One region of the Streptomyces akebiae genome, then DNA from elsewhere that is predicted to be linked to it. Evidence: riboswitches for the same ligand, from Rfam matches in the RefSeq annotation. Region 1 holds a riboswitch; each other region holds the start of a gene.

Region 1 (3,253 bases):
TGGAGCGCATATATGCAAGATCATCAGGGGGCCGTTCGCCGGTCCCGTCCCGCCCGCACCCGGTGCCCCACGACCTTCGGGCGCCTCATTAGGCTCCGCGCATGGACGTACTCATCCACATCCTCGTCGCCCTCCACATCATCGGCATCGCCTCCCTCCTGGGTGGTTTCCTCACCCAGATGAAGGCCATGGGCCAGGGCACCGCCCGCTTCGTCCCCGCGATGCTGCACGGTGCCCTCACCATGCTCGTCACCGGCGTCCTCCTCGTCGGTCTCAACCAGGCGGACGACCAGCCCGTCAACAACATCAAGATCGGCGTCAAGCTCGCCCTGCTGATCGTGATCCTCGGCCTGGTCTACGTGAAACGCGACGAGGAGACGGTGGAGAAGCCGATCTTCGCCCTGGTGGGCGCGCTGACCACCGCGAACGTCTTCATCGCGGTGCTCTGGACCTGAGTGCCCCCGTGTGAGCCCGTCCTGCCCGCGATGGCATCGGGACGGCTGAGCCGGGATCCCCGGGATGGCGCCGACCGTGCGGACCGGCGCCCCCTGTCCTGCCCCGGTTACGCCGGGCGCACCACGCTGTGGATCGAGGACTCCCCGTCGTAGAAGATCGACTCCTCGCGGACGTACGTGCCCGGCTTGGGGGCGTGGATCATCATGCCGTTGCCGATGTAGAGGCCGACGTGGCCGATGTTGTCGTAGAAGAAGACGAGGTCGCCCGGCTTGGCGTCGGCCAGGGAGACGGTGGTGCCAGCCTCGACCTGGTCGTAGGTGGTGCGCGGGAGGTCGACCCCGGCGGCCTTCCAGGCGGCCTGCGTGAGGCCGGAGCAGTCGTAGGAGCCGGGGCCGGTGGCGCCCCAGACATACGGCTTGCCGATCTGCGCGCGGGCGAAGGCGAGGGCCTTGGTGGCCTTCGAGGCGTATGTGGAGTCCTCGACCGGGGCTGTGGTCCCGGTGGTGCCCGGCGATGTCTCCGTGCCGGTGGCGGTCCCTCCCTGGACCTCCTGGGCCTCCTGGGTCTCCTGGGCGCTCTGCGTCTCCTGGCGCGCCTGTGCCGCCTGCTGCCGCGCGAGCTCTTCCGCCTTGCGGTCGGCCTCCTCCTGCTCGCGCTGTTCGATCGCGGCGAGCCGGGCCTTCTCCTCGGCGGTGAGGGTGGAGAGCAGTTCGCGGGCCTCGGCGAGCTTCGCCTGGACCTTGGCCTTGCTGGTCTTGAGGGCGTTCTGCGACTCGGTGAGCTTTTCGAGGCTGTCGCTCGCCGTCCGGCGCTGCTCCGCCGCGTCGGCCTGCTGGGTGACGTACGCGTCGACGGCTACCTTCTGACGGTCCGTCAACCGGTCCATGAGCTGGTTCTGGTCGAAGTAGTCCTGCGGGTTGTCCGCCAGGAGCAGTGAGGCCTGGTCGGGGGTGGCCGCGCCGGTGCGGTACTGGGCCGCCGCGAACGAGCCCAGCTCCTCCCGCGCCTCGTTGAGCTTCTCCGCGCGCTTGGCGACGTCGTCGAGGAGGGTGTCGACCTTCTTCTTCTGCTTGGTCGTCCTCTCCTTGGCCGCGTTGTAGTTCTCGGTCGCCGACCCGGCCTGGCGGTAGAGGTCGTCGACCTTCTTCTCGACCTCCTCCAGGCTCGGCCTGTCGTCGGCGGAGGGTGCGGCGGTGGCCGTCTGGGAGAGCAGAGCCACGGAGGTCAGTGCGGCCGTGGCGAGAGCGGGGGTGCGTATGCCCGCGCGCGTCCGGCCGGTCGGACGCGGCTTGCGGTGCGGCGCCATGGTGCGGCGTCTCCTTCCGTTGTCCGCCTACCGGGTTAGCTGTCGGGTTCGGGCGCAAGCTTCGGAAGGTTTGCCCTACGGCCCTTGCCGCGTACGGCGGTCGGGTCGATTCACCCCAGAGGTCGGTGGGTCCCCGGCTCCGGCGCCGCAAGCGGCGTACCGGATTCGGCGGAGGCCGTGCGGCCCGGCGACGTTCGCCGGTTGTGTCGTACGGCCCAAGAGAAGAAGCTAGCCAACTCGTGTGGCCCGTGTGAAGGTTGATGTTCGATATGCCCGATACGTTTTCGTGACCTTAGCCTCTTCCGCGCGATGGGCGGTACGCTCGATCGCTCACCGTCGTGAGGTGTACGCGGTGAGTGGTGCGTGCGGACTTCCCGGGGCGGCCCCTGGCTGTCAGTGGGGGCGCCTAGACTCGGAGAGCGATGAGCAGCCTCTTTGACGACAGCTTCCTGGCGGACCTCCAGGCCCCCCGCGGCCACGCGGAGGAGCCCCCGCCGCCGCCCGAGGACGATCACGTACCGGAGCCGCTTCCGGACGATCTGTTCGGCGGGAAGTTCGACGTGCCACCGGACCGGGACGCCTACTACCGGGGCGGTGCCCCCCGCCCGGCTCTCGACGCGGCGGCCCTCCTGGACGGGCTGAACGAGAACCAGCGCGCGGCCGTGGTGCACGCCGGGTCACCTCTGCTCATCGTCGCCGGCGCCGGTTCCGGCAAGACCCGGGTGCTCACCCACCGCATCGCCCACCTGCTCGGCGAGCGCCATGTCCACCCGGGCCAGATCCTCGCGATCACCTTCACCAACAAGGCCGCCGGTGAGATGAAGGAGCGCGTCGAGCAGCTCGTCGGCCCGCGCGCGAACGCGATGTGGGTCATGACCTTCCACAGCGCGTGCGTCCGGATCCTGCGGCGCGAGTCGAAGAAGCTCGGCTTCACGTCCTCCTTCTCGATCTACGACGCCGCCGACAGCAAGCGGCTGATGGCGCTCGTCTGCCGTGATCTGGACCTCGACCCGAAGCGCTTCCCGCCCAAGTCCTTCAGCGCCAAGATCTCGAACCTGAAGAACGAGCTGATCGACGAGGAGGACTTCGCCGCCCAGGCCGCCGACGGCTTCGAGAAGACCCTCGCCCAGGCCTACGCGCTCTACCAGTCCCGCCTCCGCGAGGCGAACGCACTCGACTTCGACGACCTGATCATGACGACGGTCAATCTGCTGCGCGCCTTCCCGGACGTCGCCGAGCACTACCGCCGTCGCTTCCGTCATGTCCTCGTCGACGAGTACCAGGACACCAATCACGCCCAGTACGCCCTGGTCAGAGAGCTGGTCGGCACCTCCGAGCACCCGGTGGACGTGCCGCCGGCCGAGTGGGACGTACCTCCGGCCGAGCTCTGCGTCGTGGGTGACGCGGACCAGTCGATCTACGCCTTCCGCGGCGCGACCATCCGCAACATCCTCCAGTTCGAGGAGGACTACCCGAACGCGACCACGATCC
Region 2 (3,253 bases), 1.2 Mb from region 1:
CAACCGGCTCGACGAGATCCCGCACGAGACCGCCAATCCCGGTCGCCGGGCCGCCAAGGAGCTCTCCAAGCAGCTGTTCCCGGCCACCTCCCGGATGTCGCGGCCCCGCCAGGGCACCGAGGAGACCGTCGAGGGCATCGACTCCGCGGCCGTACGCGCCTTCTACGAGCGGCACGTACGCCCCGCGACGGCCACCGCCGTGGTCGTCGGCGACCTCACGGGGGTCGACCTCGACGCGCTGCTCGGCGACACCCTGGGCGCCTGGACCGGCTCCTCGGCGGCGCCGCGCCCCGTGCCGTCGGTGAGCGCGGACGACACCGGCCGCGTGATCATCGTGGACCGCCCCGGTTCCGTGCAGACCCAGTTGCTCATCGGCCGGGTGGGCGCCGACCGGCACGACCGCGTGTGGCCGGCCCAGGTGCTCGGCACCTACTGCCTCGGCGGGACCCTCACCTCCCGCCTGGACCGCGTCCTGCGCGAGGAGAAGGGCTACACCTACGGCGTGCGGGCGTTCGGCCAGGTTTTGCGGGCCGCGCCCGACGGTTCGGGCATCGCGATGCTCGCCATCAGCGGCTCCGTCGACACCCCCAACACCGGGCCGGCGCTCGACGACCTGTGGACGGTGCTGCGCACCCTCGCCGCCGAGGGCCTGACCGACGCCGAGCGTGACGTCGCCGTGCAGAACCTCGTCGGGGTCGCCCCCCTCAAGTTCGAGACGGCCGCGGCCGTGGCGAGCACGCTGGCCGACCAGGTCGAGCAGTACCTGCCGGACGACTACCAGTCGACGCTGTACCGCCAACTCGCCGCCACCGGCACCGTGGAGGCCACCGCCGCGGCCGTGAGCGCCTTCCCGGTGGACCGTCTGGTGACCGTCCTCGTCGGGGACGCCGCGCAGATCGAGGAGCCCGTCAGGGCCCTCGGAATCGGCGAAGTCACCGTCGTCCCGGCCGAGTAGGGGCTGACCGTACGGACGCGTGTCAGTGGGGCCCTGGTGACGGAAGAGTCACCAGGGCCCCCGTTTGTCCCTATTGATGGCGGAGGTTGCGTGTCTGACCTGTGGCGTACGCAACAAATCCTGTGATCCGTTTGTTATTTCGAAGACGGCCCACTTAGCGTCGGTCCGGCTGTTCGTCAGAAGTTCGCCGCAGCCGCGGCACCGGACAGTCATCGCCGAGTCCCCGCATGGCGCGAGCCAGGGGAGCCGGGGACCCATCACAGTCCCTGGGGTGAATCGGGTGCCCTTCGCGGAGCGACGCGAAACGAGGGGTAGCCGTAGGAGACCTTCCTGCTCCGAACCCGTCAGCTAACCCGGTAGGCGAGAAGGAAGGAAAGGACCAGCCACTTCATGGCGTTCACCCGCGCCCCCGGGAAGCACCGCCGTCCCGGCCGTGTGCAGCGCACGACCACGAGGAACGTGGGCGTAGCCGCTCTCACCACCACCGGTGTCCTCGGCACTCTGGCCGGCCCCGCGCTCGCCGCGGAAGAGCCCGCCGTCGAGCAGACCGGCCTGAACCAGATCATCACCCTCGGCGACACGGTCGCGGACCAGGTCGACGCCCAGGCCGTGGCCCAGCAGCAGGCCGCCGAGGTGGCCGCCGTCAAGAAGAAGGCGCAGGAGGAGGCCAGGAAGGCCGCCGCCGAGAAGGCCGAGCAGGAACGTGCCGCCGCCAAGGAGCGCGAGGAGATCAAGGCCCGCGCCGCCCGCGCGGCCGAGCGCGAGCGCCTCAACGCCTACGTCGCCCCCATCAGCGGCTCCTACATCTCCACCGGCTATAAGACCGGCGGCGCCGTCTGGTCCTCCGGCAGCCACACCGGTGTCGACTTCCACGCCGCGTCCGGTACGGCCGTCGTCGCCGTCGGCTCCGGCACCGTCGTCGAGGCGGGCTGGGGTGGCGCCTACGGCAACAACATCGTCATCAAGATGAACGACGGCACGTACACCCAGTACGGCCACCTGTCGTCCATCGGCGTCTCCGTCGGCCAGACGGTCACCCCCGGCCAGCAGATAGGCCTCTCCGGGGCGACCGGCAACGTCACCGGCGCCCACCTGCACTTCGAGGCCCGGACGACGGCCGAGTACGGCTCGGACATCGACCCCGCCGCGTACCTGCGCTCGCACGGCGTGAACGTCTGACGCGCTTCCGACGCTTCGCAGGAGGCCCCGGCTCACCGAGCCGGGGCTTTCCTCGTTGTGCGTACCTGCTGCGCAAACCTGTTGCGACGCACCTCTTGTGACGTACCTCCTGTCCAAAAAATATCCATGGATTCCGGTCCGCCATCGGAAATTCCGGCTCTCTGCAATAGAGTCGCTGGAACACACGTCAATCATCGACGTTTCACGGGGATTAAGGCGGAGGTCGGTCATGCGTATTCCGGCGCACTCGGTATGCACGGCGATCCGTGATGACATCGTCGCGGGTGTCTACGAGCGCGGCAGCCGGCTCACCGAGGAACTGCTCGCCCGCCGTTACGGCGTCAGTCGGGTGCCCGTGCGTGAGGCGTTGCGCACGCTGGAGGCCGAGGGCTTCGTGGTGACCCGTCGGCACGCGGGCGCGTGCGTCGCCGAGCCGACCGAGCAGGAGGCCGCCGACCTGCTGGAGATGCGCATGCTGCTGGAGCCCCTGGGGGCCGCCCGCGCCGCGCAGCGGCGTACGGAGGCCCACCTGAAGGTGTTGCGGGGCCTGGTCAGGCTGGGCCAGGAGCGGGCCAGGAGGGGCAACAGCGAGGATCTGCGCTCGCTGGGCGGCTGGTTCCACGAGACGCTCGCGCAGGCCTCCGGCAGCCCCGCCCTGACCTCGACACTCGCCCAGCTGCGGCACAAGATCGCCTGGATGTACGCGGTCGAGGCGCCGGCCGACCCCGTGGAGTCCTGGGCGGACCACGGCGGCATCGTGGACGCGGTCGCGCGCGGCGACAGCGACCGGGCCCGGGCGATCACGTCCCTGCACACCGAGCGGGCCACCGCCGCGCACCGGCTCCGATTTCCGGCCGGGGCCGGCGGGGCGGAGCGGCCGGAGCGTGTGAGGACTTCGCAACACCCCGTAAACATGCCGAGCCTGCGGCATTAACACAGGCGCCGTATACAAAGAGGGAAGAATTCCGAAGGGCATTATTTCTGCTGCCCGCAGAACGGAAACCGGACGGAAATGCGAAGGGCTCGCCCGATAAATCGGACGAGCCCTTCGGTGTGTCTGCGGGGCGGCTTTTCAGGCCTTTCCGCTTCGGTTACCCGGTCGCTCAGACCGTCTCGGGG
Region 3 (3,253 bases), 2.2 Mb from region 1:
GACTCCGCGCCGATGGGGGCGATCATGAACTCCTGGATGTCCACGTTGGAGTCGGCGTGCGAGCCGCCGTTCAGGATGTTCATCATCGGAACGGGCAGCAGGTGCGCGTTCGGGCCGCCCAGGTAGCGGAAGAGCGGGAGGTCGCTGGCCTCGGAGGCGGCGTGGGCGACGGCGAGGGAGACGCCGAGGATGGCGTTGGCGCCGAGGGAGCCCTTGTTGTCGGTGGCGTCCAGGTCGAACATCGCCTGGTCGATCAGGCGCTGCTCGGTGGCGTCGTAGCCGACGAGCTCCGGGCCGATCTGCTCGATCACGGCGAGGACGGCCTTCTCGACGCCCTTGCCGAGGTAGCGGTTGGGGTCGCCGTCACGGAGCTCGATGGCTTCGAAGGCACCGGTGGAGGCGCCGGACGGAACGGCGGCACGACCCGTGCTGCCGTCGTCGAGGCCGACCTCGACCTCGACGGTGGGGTTGCCTCGCGAGTCGAGGATTTCCCGGGCTACGACGACGTCGATGGACGGCACGAGCATCTCCTTCATGGGATGTGACGCGGAACTGCGGGGCCCGCGGGCCCTGCGACTAGAGCCTAACCGCCCCGGGCTCGTCGGCAGCCGACCGACCGTCCCGTGGACAGACAGACCGTACCCATTGTTTCAGGCCGGAACAAAGGGGGGTGGGCCGGAAAGTGAACAGAAAGGCGGAGCGGCGCGGAAACGGCCGGGCCCGGGCGGGGCGACCGGGCATGAAAAAACCCCGCCCCGGTGCGTACGGGGGAATGCGCACCGGGGCGGGGAGCCCGTGGGGACGGGGGGACGGCCCTCACGAGGTCTTCACTATGGAGGACACGGATGTGAGCGGGCTGTGGTTCAGCCGGGAAGCGGCCCGAATTCTCGGCCCGGCCGAACCGGCCCCGCCTGCCCGGCCGTGGGGGACGGCCGTGGGGGCGGCAGGCGTGTGGCGACCGTCGCCGACGCCGCGGGTCAGCTCAGGTGGAGCTGCTGGCCCGGGTAGATGAAGTCGGCGTCGTCGATGATGTCCTTGTTCAGCTCGAAGAGCTTCTCCCAGCCACCCTTGACGTTCTTCTTCGCGGCGATGCCACTGAGGGTGTCGCCGGTGACGACCTTGTACTCGCCGTCGCCCTTCTTGACCTTCTTGCCGGTCGGGGTCTCGACGGTGGCGCGCTCGGAGGAGCGGGAGGCGCGGGTGTCCTCGGTGCTCTTCTTGGTGCTCTGCTGCGAGGAGCCGGAGTCCGAGGAGCCGGAGGAGGCGGCGGCGCCGTCGTACGAGGCGCCGGACAGGCCCTTGCCGCAGACCGGCCAGGCACCCTTGCCCTGGCCCGCGAGGACCTTCTCGGCGATCGCGATCTGCTGGGCCTTGGTCGCCTGGTCGGCGGTGGAGGCGTACTGCGTGCCGCCGTAGCCGGCCCAGGTGGAGGCGGAGAACTGCAGGCCGCCGTAGTAGCCGTTGCCGGTGTTTATGGACCAGTTGCCGCCGGACTCGCACTGGGCGACGGCGTCCCACTCGGAGGCGGTGGCGGCGGAGGCGCTGCCGGCGGCCATCAGCGGGGCGGCGATGGCGGCGGCGCCGGTGACACCGGCGACGGCGATGGCGCGAGCAGACCGATGAAGAACGGCCGGACGACGGTGCTTGCCCTTGCTGGAAAACAGCATGGAGAGATCCCCTCACCGACGCCTGCGAGGTGAGCTGTCGGGTTCGGGCCGGTTGAGTTGCCCGGCCGCGCACGCTCGCCTCTCGGCTCACGTCGCGCGGCTTCACCCCGAGCCGGTTCCGGACGTACGCCCCCGAAGGGCCGCAACCACCGGACCCGGCACTTACCTTGGGTCCCCCGCTCCTGCCTACGGCGCTTGACGCGACGACTGTTCCTTGCGGCCGTTGGCAGGATTCGGCGTACCGACCGCAGGGGCCCGCTGTGGCGAGCGGTCACGACCGTAAACACGTGATTGCCCGGATTTCAAAGACGATCAGGGGGTCTGTGATTCATCTCCCACCTAGATCAAAACGGGCATTCAGGGGCGAACAGTGACCTGAACTGTCGCTACTTTTCGCCCGTTTCGGCACCGACTTCGAGGGTCTGACCGGGAAGGATGAGGTCCGGGTCGGTTCCTACCGTGCCCTCGTTCTCGGCGTACAGCTCGCGCCACCCACCGGTCAGGTCCAGCGAGTTCGCGATCCGCGTCAGACTGTCGCCCGCGCGGACGGTGTAGGCGCCGTCCGCGGCCTCCCGCGCCGCGTCGCCACCGCGGGAGGCGTGACGGCCGGAGGGGGTGGAGTCGGCGGCGCGCGAGCCGTCGGTCACGTCCGCGCCGACCTCCGCGCCGGAGGCGCTCTCGTCGGCACTGGCGCCGCGATGGCGACCGGTGCCGCCTTCACCCTCGTCAGCCGAAGAGCCATCACTCTGTTCCGACTTGTCCGCTTTTGAACCCTCGGAGGCCGTGGAGCCGTCCGAGTCACCCGAGTCGGCGTCGGCGCCCGTACCGGTCCTGGCCTTGGTGGACCCTTCGAAGGCGTCGGAGGTCGAGTCGCCCGAGGCGTCGGAGTCGGTGGAGTCGGCGGACTTTGCCGAGTCGGCCCCGTCGACCTTGCCGGAAGAACCGGATGGATCCGAAGAACTAGACGAACCCGATGTACCGGACGAATCGGATGAACCAGACGGGTCATCCGAATCCGTCGAGTCGCCCGCGACGCCCGTGTCCACGTCGGCGGAACCCGAGTCACCGCCGAGGTTGTGGAGCAGACCGCAGGTGGCCCAGACACCGACGCCCTGGTCGGCGAGCACCTTCTCGGCGACGGCTATCTGCTGCGAACGACTGGCCTGATCGGCGCTGGTCGCGTAGTCGAGGCCGCCGTACTTCTCCCAGTTCGCCTGGGTGAGCTGGAGGCCGCCGTAGCGTCCGTTCCCGGTGTCCGCGCTCCAGAAGCCGCCGCTCTCGCACTCCGCCACCTGGTCCCAGGTGGTTCCGCTGGCCGCGCTCGCGCCGGTGGCGCCGAGCAGGGGGATCGCGATGGCCGAGCCGGTCACTCCGGCCGCGACGAGGAGGGCGGGAGCCTGACGGGGGCGACGGTGTCGACCGTTCCCGGAGAGCATGCGGTTGCCTTTCACGCGACAGCGGTGACCGGTGCGAAGGGTGTGGGGTGACCCCTTCGCACTGACGTGTGAACGTAGCGGGAGTCGATCAGTTGTCACAAGTCAATGCAGCGCAGATCACGTGAAGATCACAGACTTGAGGGAGTGTCA
Region 4 (3,253 bases), 4.9 Mb from region 1:
AAAGGGACGCCTCGCCATGGCAGATCACCTGGAAGCATCCGTCACTCTGCCGAGCGATCCCGCCTCGGTGTCCACGGCCCGGAACTACGTCGCCGACGTGCTCGCCGAATGGGGCCTGCCGGGCGACACCGACATCGCGGACACCGTGCGCCTGATCGTGTCCGAACTCGCCACCAACGCCGTCCAGCACACCCTCGGTCAGTCGCCCACCTTCACCGTGGACATCGCCCTCGACCGGGACGAGCAGCTGCGCATCGGTGTCACCGACAGCCATCCACGCTTCCCGAAACGGCTGCCGGCCGCCGTCCAGCAGGACAACGGCCGGGGCATGGTCATCATCCGCTGGCTGACCGCCGAGTGCGGCGGCAGGCTCAGCGTCAGACCCACCCGGGAGGGCGGTAAGACCGTAGCGATCGAACTGCCGTGGACGGTTCCCGCGCAGCCGGTCAGCGCGGGCGGTCCGCAGGAAACCTGACGAGATCCTCGTCCGTGGGCGTGGGCGTGGGCGTGGGCGTGGGCGTGGACGTGGACGTGGTTGCGGTTGCGTTCGTGGCCGTGTGTCCGCGGTCTGCGCCGGTGTTCGTGGCCGTTCCCGTGTCGTCGAGTCGTCGCGGTCGGAGAGGCGGCCCACCAGTTTCGGGAGCACGGCCCACAGGAGCAGGCAGATGAGGAAGGTGCCGGCCCCGGCGGCGATCCCGGCCTTCCGGCCGAGCGTCACGTCCACGACGAGCAGGACGGATCCGGTGAAGGCCGGCATCAGCACGATCAATCCCGCGGTGGCCAGCCGGGACGAGACCTGGACGATGACGGGCTTGGCGTTCTGCTGGAAGAGCGAGCGGTGCAGGGCGGCCGGGGCGGTGAAGAGCGTCGCCGCGAGGACCGCGAGCAGCAGGGTGACGACGTATGTGGCGCGCTGGACGGAGTCCAGGTCGGGGAAGCGCGGTGTGAAGGCCAACGTCAACAGGAACGCGAAGAGGATCTGTACCCCGGTCTGGGTGACGCGCAACTCCTGGAGCAGCTCGGAGAAATTGCGGTCGGCGCGTTCGAGGGGGGTCTCGTTGCGTGCGGGACGGGTGCGTTCGTCGGCCATGGTCGAACGTGTATCCAAAACCGCCGGTCGCACGCCTGCCGGGGGCGGCGGAGAACTCAGCCGCCCCCGACGGTGGGTCAGCGGACCCGGCCGTACCAGACGTTCTTCGTCCAGAGCTTCTGCAGTCGGACGACGTCACCCGTCTTCGGCGAGTGCCAGATCTTTCCCTTCCCCGCGTAGATACCGACGTGGTAGACGTTCGAGCCCGAGTGGAAGAAGACCAGGTCTCCGAGCTTGCGGCTGCTCGCGGAGATGTGCTTCGTCTTGTTGTACTGCTGCTGAGCAGTACGGGGCAGCTTCTTGCCCGCCTTCTTGAACGAGTAGAGCGTCAGCCCTGAGCAGTCGAACCTGCTCGGGCCCGTGGCGCCGTACTTGTAAGGGGAGCCCTTCTTGGAAGCCGCGACCTTGAGTGCCTTCGACGCCACCGTGGCGGCCTCGGCGTCGGCTGCGACGCCCGGGACCACGATGCTGCCGCTGACAGCGGCGATGGTCAGAGCCGAGGCCGTGCCGGCCCGGGTCAACAGCGACGGGACACGATTCAGCGCAGTCATGCGCAACCCTTCGTCAGCCGCCTGTGAAGGATGACCTGTCGGATTCGGGCTGGCGAAGTTGCCCGGCCGCTGACGCGGCTTCACCCCAAGGGCTGCTCGGCGCGGTCATGGCTTGACCGTTCCGGCGACCCGTCGTGCTTGGGTCCTCCACTCCTGCCGATGCACTCCTGTCGACCGGTCATCCGGGCGGCGGCAGGACTCGGCGTCCACCCGGATCGCCCCGCCGCTGCGGCGGGGGCTTGTCGTCAGGAAGGGATCTTGACGCACGGACGTCCGAAAATCCCAACGGAACCACGGATTTGTGGTCTTACTCACCACTCGCCCGTTCGGGTGGACAGAGCATTTTCGGCTGGTGTGTCCAGGCGGTCGAGGACGTCCGCACCAGCACCGGAATGATGCGTTCCGGCCTCGTGCCAGCCATGTTGCGCAACTTCACAGGTCCTCACGACGTATGGGCCGATAGGTCGATCGCGGTAGGCCGTCCGGACGGCACGAAGCCTGGACCGGACGCCCCGTCAGTAGTACGGCGAGCGCCCCGGGATCGGTTCAGGCCGGCGAGTCCTCGGGCTCCGGCGGCAGCGCCACCCGGCCCGCCCGTCGCTCGCCGTCCAGGACCCGCAGGGCTCGCGCGAGCGTCGGGGCGTGCACCTCGTTCTCCCCGCGCCTGTGCATCAGCTCGAGCGCGTCGCGCAGAGCGGTCGCCTTGGCGACGAGAGCCTGCGCCGCGCGCAACCCGCGGTACGTATCGCCCGGTCGGGCCGGATTGATCCGGCCGAGCAGATCGACCACGTCCAGGTAACGGTCGATCAGCTCGGCCTCGGCGCGCGTGAGCGCGGGCAACGGCGGCAGTTCGGGTGGGAGCATCGACGGCTCACCTCGCGCCGGGGAGCGTGCGCGTGGTCCTGTGGCTCGGGATCACCCGATCGGCCAGGCCGTACTCCACCGCCGCCTCCGCGTCGAGGAACGTGTCCCGCTCGATGTCGGCGCTGATCCGCTCCGGGCTCCGGCCCGTGTGCCGGACGAGCATCTCCTCCAGCCTGCGGCGATTGCGCGTCAGTTCCTGGGCCTGGATCGCCAGATCGTCGGCCTGTCCCTCGATCCGTTCGGCCACCGCCGGCTGGTGGATCAGTACACGCGCCCCCGGAAGCACGAACCGCTTGCCCGGCGTGCCCGCCGCGAGCAGCACCGCGGCGGCCGAACCCGCCTGCCCCAGGCAGATGGTCTCCACGTCGCAGGTGACGAAGCGGATGGTGTCGTAGATCGCCGTCATCGCGCTGAACGAGCCGCCGGGCGAGTTGATGTACAGCGAGATGTCGCGGTCCGGCGACTGGTGCTCGAGGTGCATGAACTGCGCCATCACGTCGTTCGCCGACGTGTCGTCGATCTGCGTCCCGAGGAACACGATCCGTTCTTCCAGCAACTTCGAGTACGGATCCATCGTTCGGTGACCCGCAGTGGTGCGCTCGGTGAACCCGGGCAGCACCTGGCGGGCCGACGGTCGGTTCGCGGGCATGGGACACGCCTCCTCTGATCGACTCTGTCAAAAATGTACAGGACGTACGTATGCGGGGAGGGGAGGATCGGCCGAAAGCGAAAATCCGCGCGGGGAGCC

The links. Region 1 has a riboswitch for cyclic di-AMP ahead of K1J60_RS16725 (C40 family peptidase). Riboswitches for the same ligand answer to the same signal wherever they lie in the genome.
Region 2: another riboswitch for cyclic di-AMP. It lies ahead of K1J60_RS11630 (M23 family metallopeptidase); the one in region 1 lies ahead of K1J60_RS16725 (C40 family peptidase).
Region 3: another riboswitch for cyclic di-AMP. It lies ahead of K1J60_RS26225 (LysM peptidoglycan-binding domain-containing protein); the one in region 1 lies ahead of K1J60_RS16725 (C40 family peptidase).
Region 4: another riboswitch for cyclic di-AMP. It lies ahead of K1J60_RS38205 (C40 family peptidase); the one in region 1 lies ahead of K1J60_RS16725 (C40 family peptidase).

What each region holds. Positions count from the first base shown of each region.
Region 1 is NZ_CP080647.1:3,914,749-3,918,001, reverse strand. Features, by position in the region: gene K1J60_RS16730 (hypothetical protein) at 102-455, shown strand; gene K1J60_RS16725 (C40 family peptidase) at 563-1,762, opposite strand; cyclic di-AMP (ydaO/yuaA leader) riboswitch at 1,772-1,929, opposite strand; gene pcrA (DNA helicase PcrA) at 2,185-3,253, shown strand, end outside.
Region 2 is NZ_CP080647.1:2,696,904-2,700,156, reverse strand. Features, by position in the region: gene K1J60_RS11635 (M16 family metallopeptidase) at 1-955, shown strand, start outside; cyclic di-AMP (ydaO/yuaA leader) riboswitch at 1,159-1,332, shown strand; gene K1J60_RS11630 (M23 family metallopeptidase) at 1,346-2,134, shown strand; gene K1J60_RS11625 (GntR family transcriptional regulator) at 2,364-3,068, shown strand; gene K1J60_RS11620 (HPr family phosphocarrier protein) at 3,238-3,253, opposite strand, start outside.
Region 3 is NZ_CP080647.1:6,071,438-6,074,690, reverse strand. Features, by position in the region: gene eno (phosphopyruvate hydratase) at 1-521, opposite strand, end outside; gene K1J60_RS26225 (LysM peptidoglycan-binding domain-containing protein) at 978-1,667, opposite strand; cyclic di-AMP (ydaO/yuaA leader) riboswitch at 1,672-1,871, opposite strand; gene K1J60_RS26220 (LysM peptidoglycan-binding domain-containing protein) at 2,054-3,103, opposite strand.
Region 4 is NZ_CP080647.1:8,784,432-8,787,684, forward strand. Features, by position in the region: gene K1J60_RS38195 (ATP-binding protein) at 17-475, shown strand; partial or broken gene K1J60_RS38200 (DUF6328 family protein) at 584-1,090, opposite strand; gene K1J60_RS38205 (C40 family peptidase) at 1,168-1,641, opposite strand; cyclic di-AMP (ydaO/yuaA leader) riboswitch at 1,645-1,815, opposite strand; gene K1J60_RS38210 (hypothetical protein) at 2,188-2,505, opposite strand; gene K1J60_RS38215 (ATP-dependent Clp protease proteolytic subunit) at 2,513-3,154, opposite strand.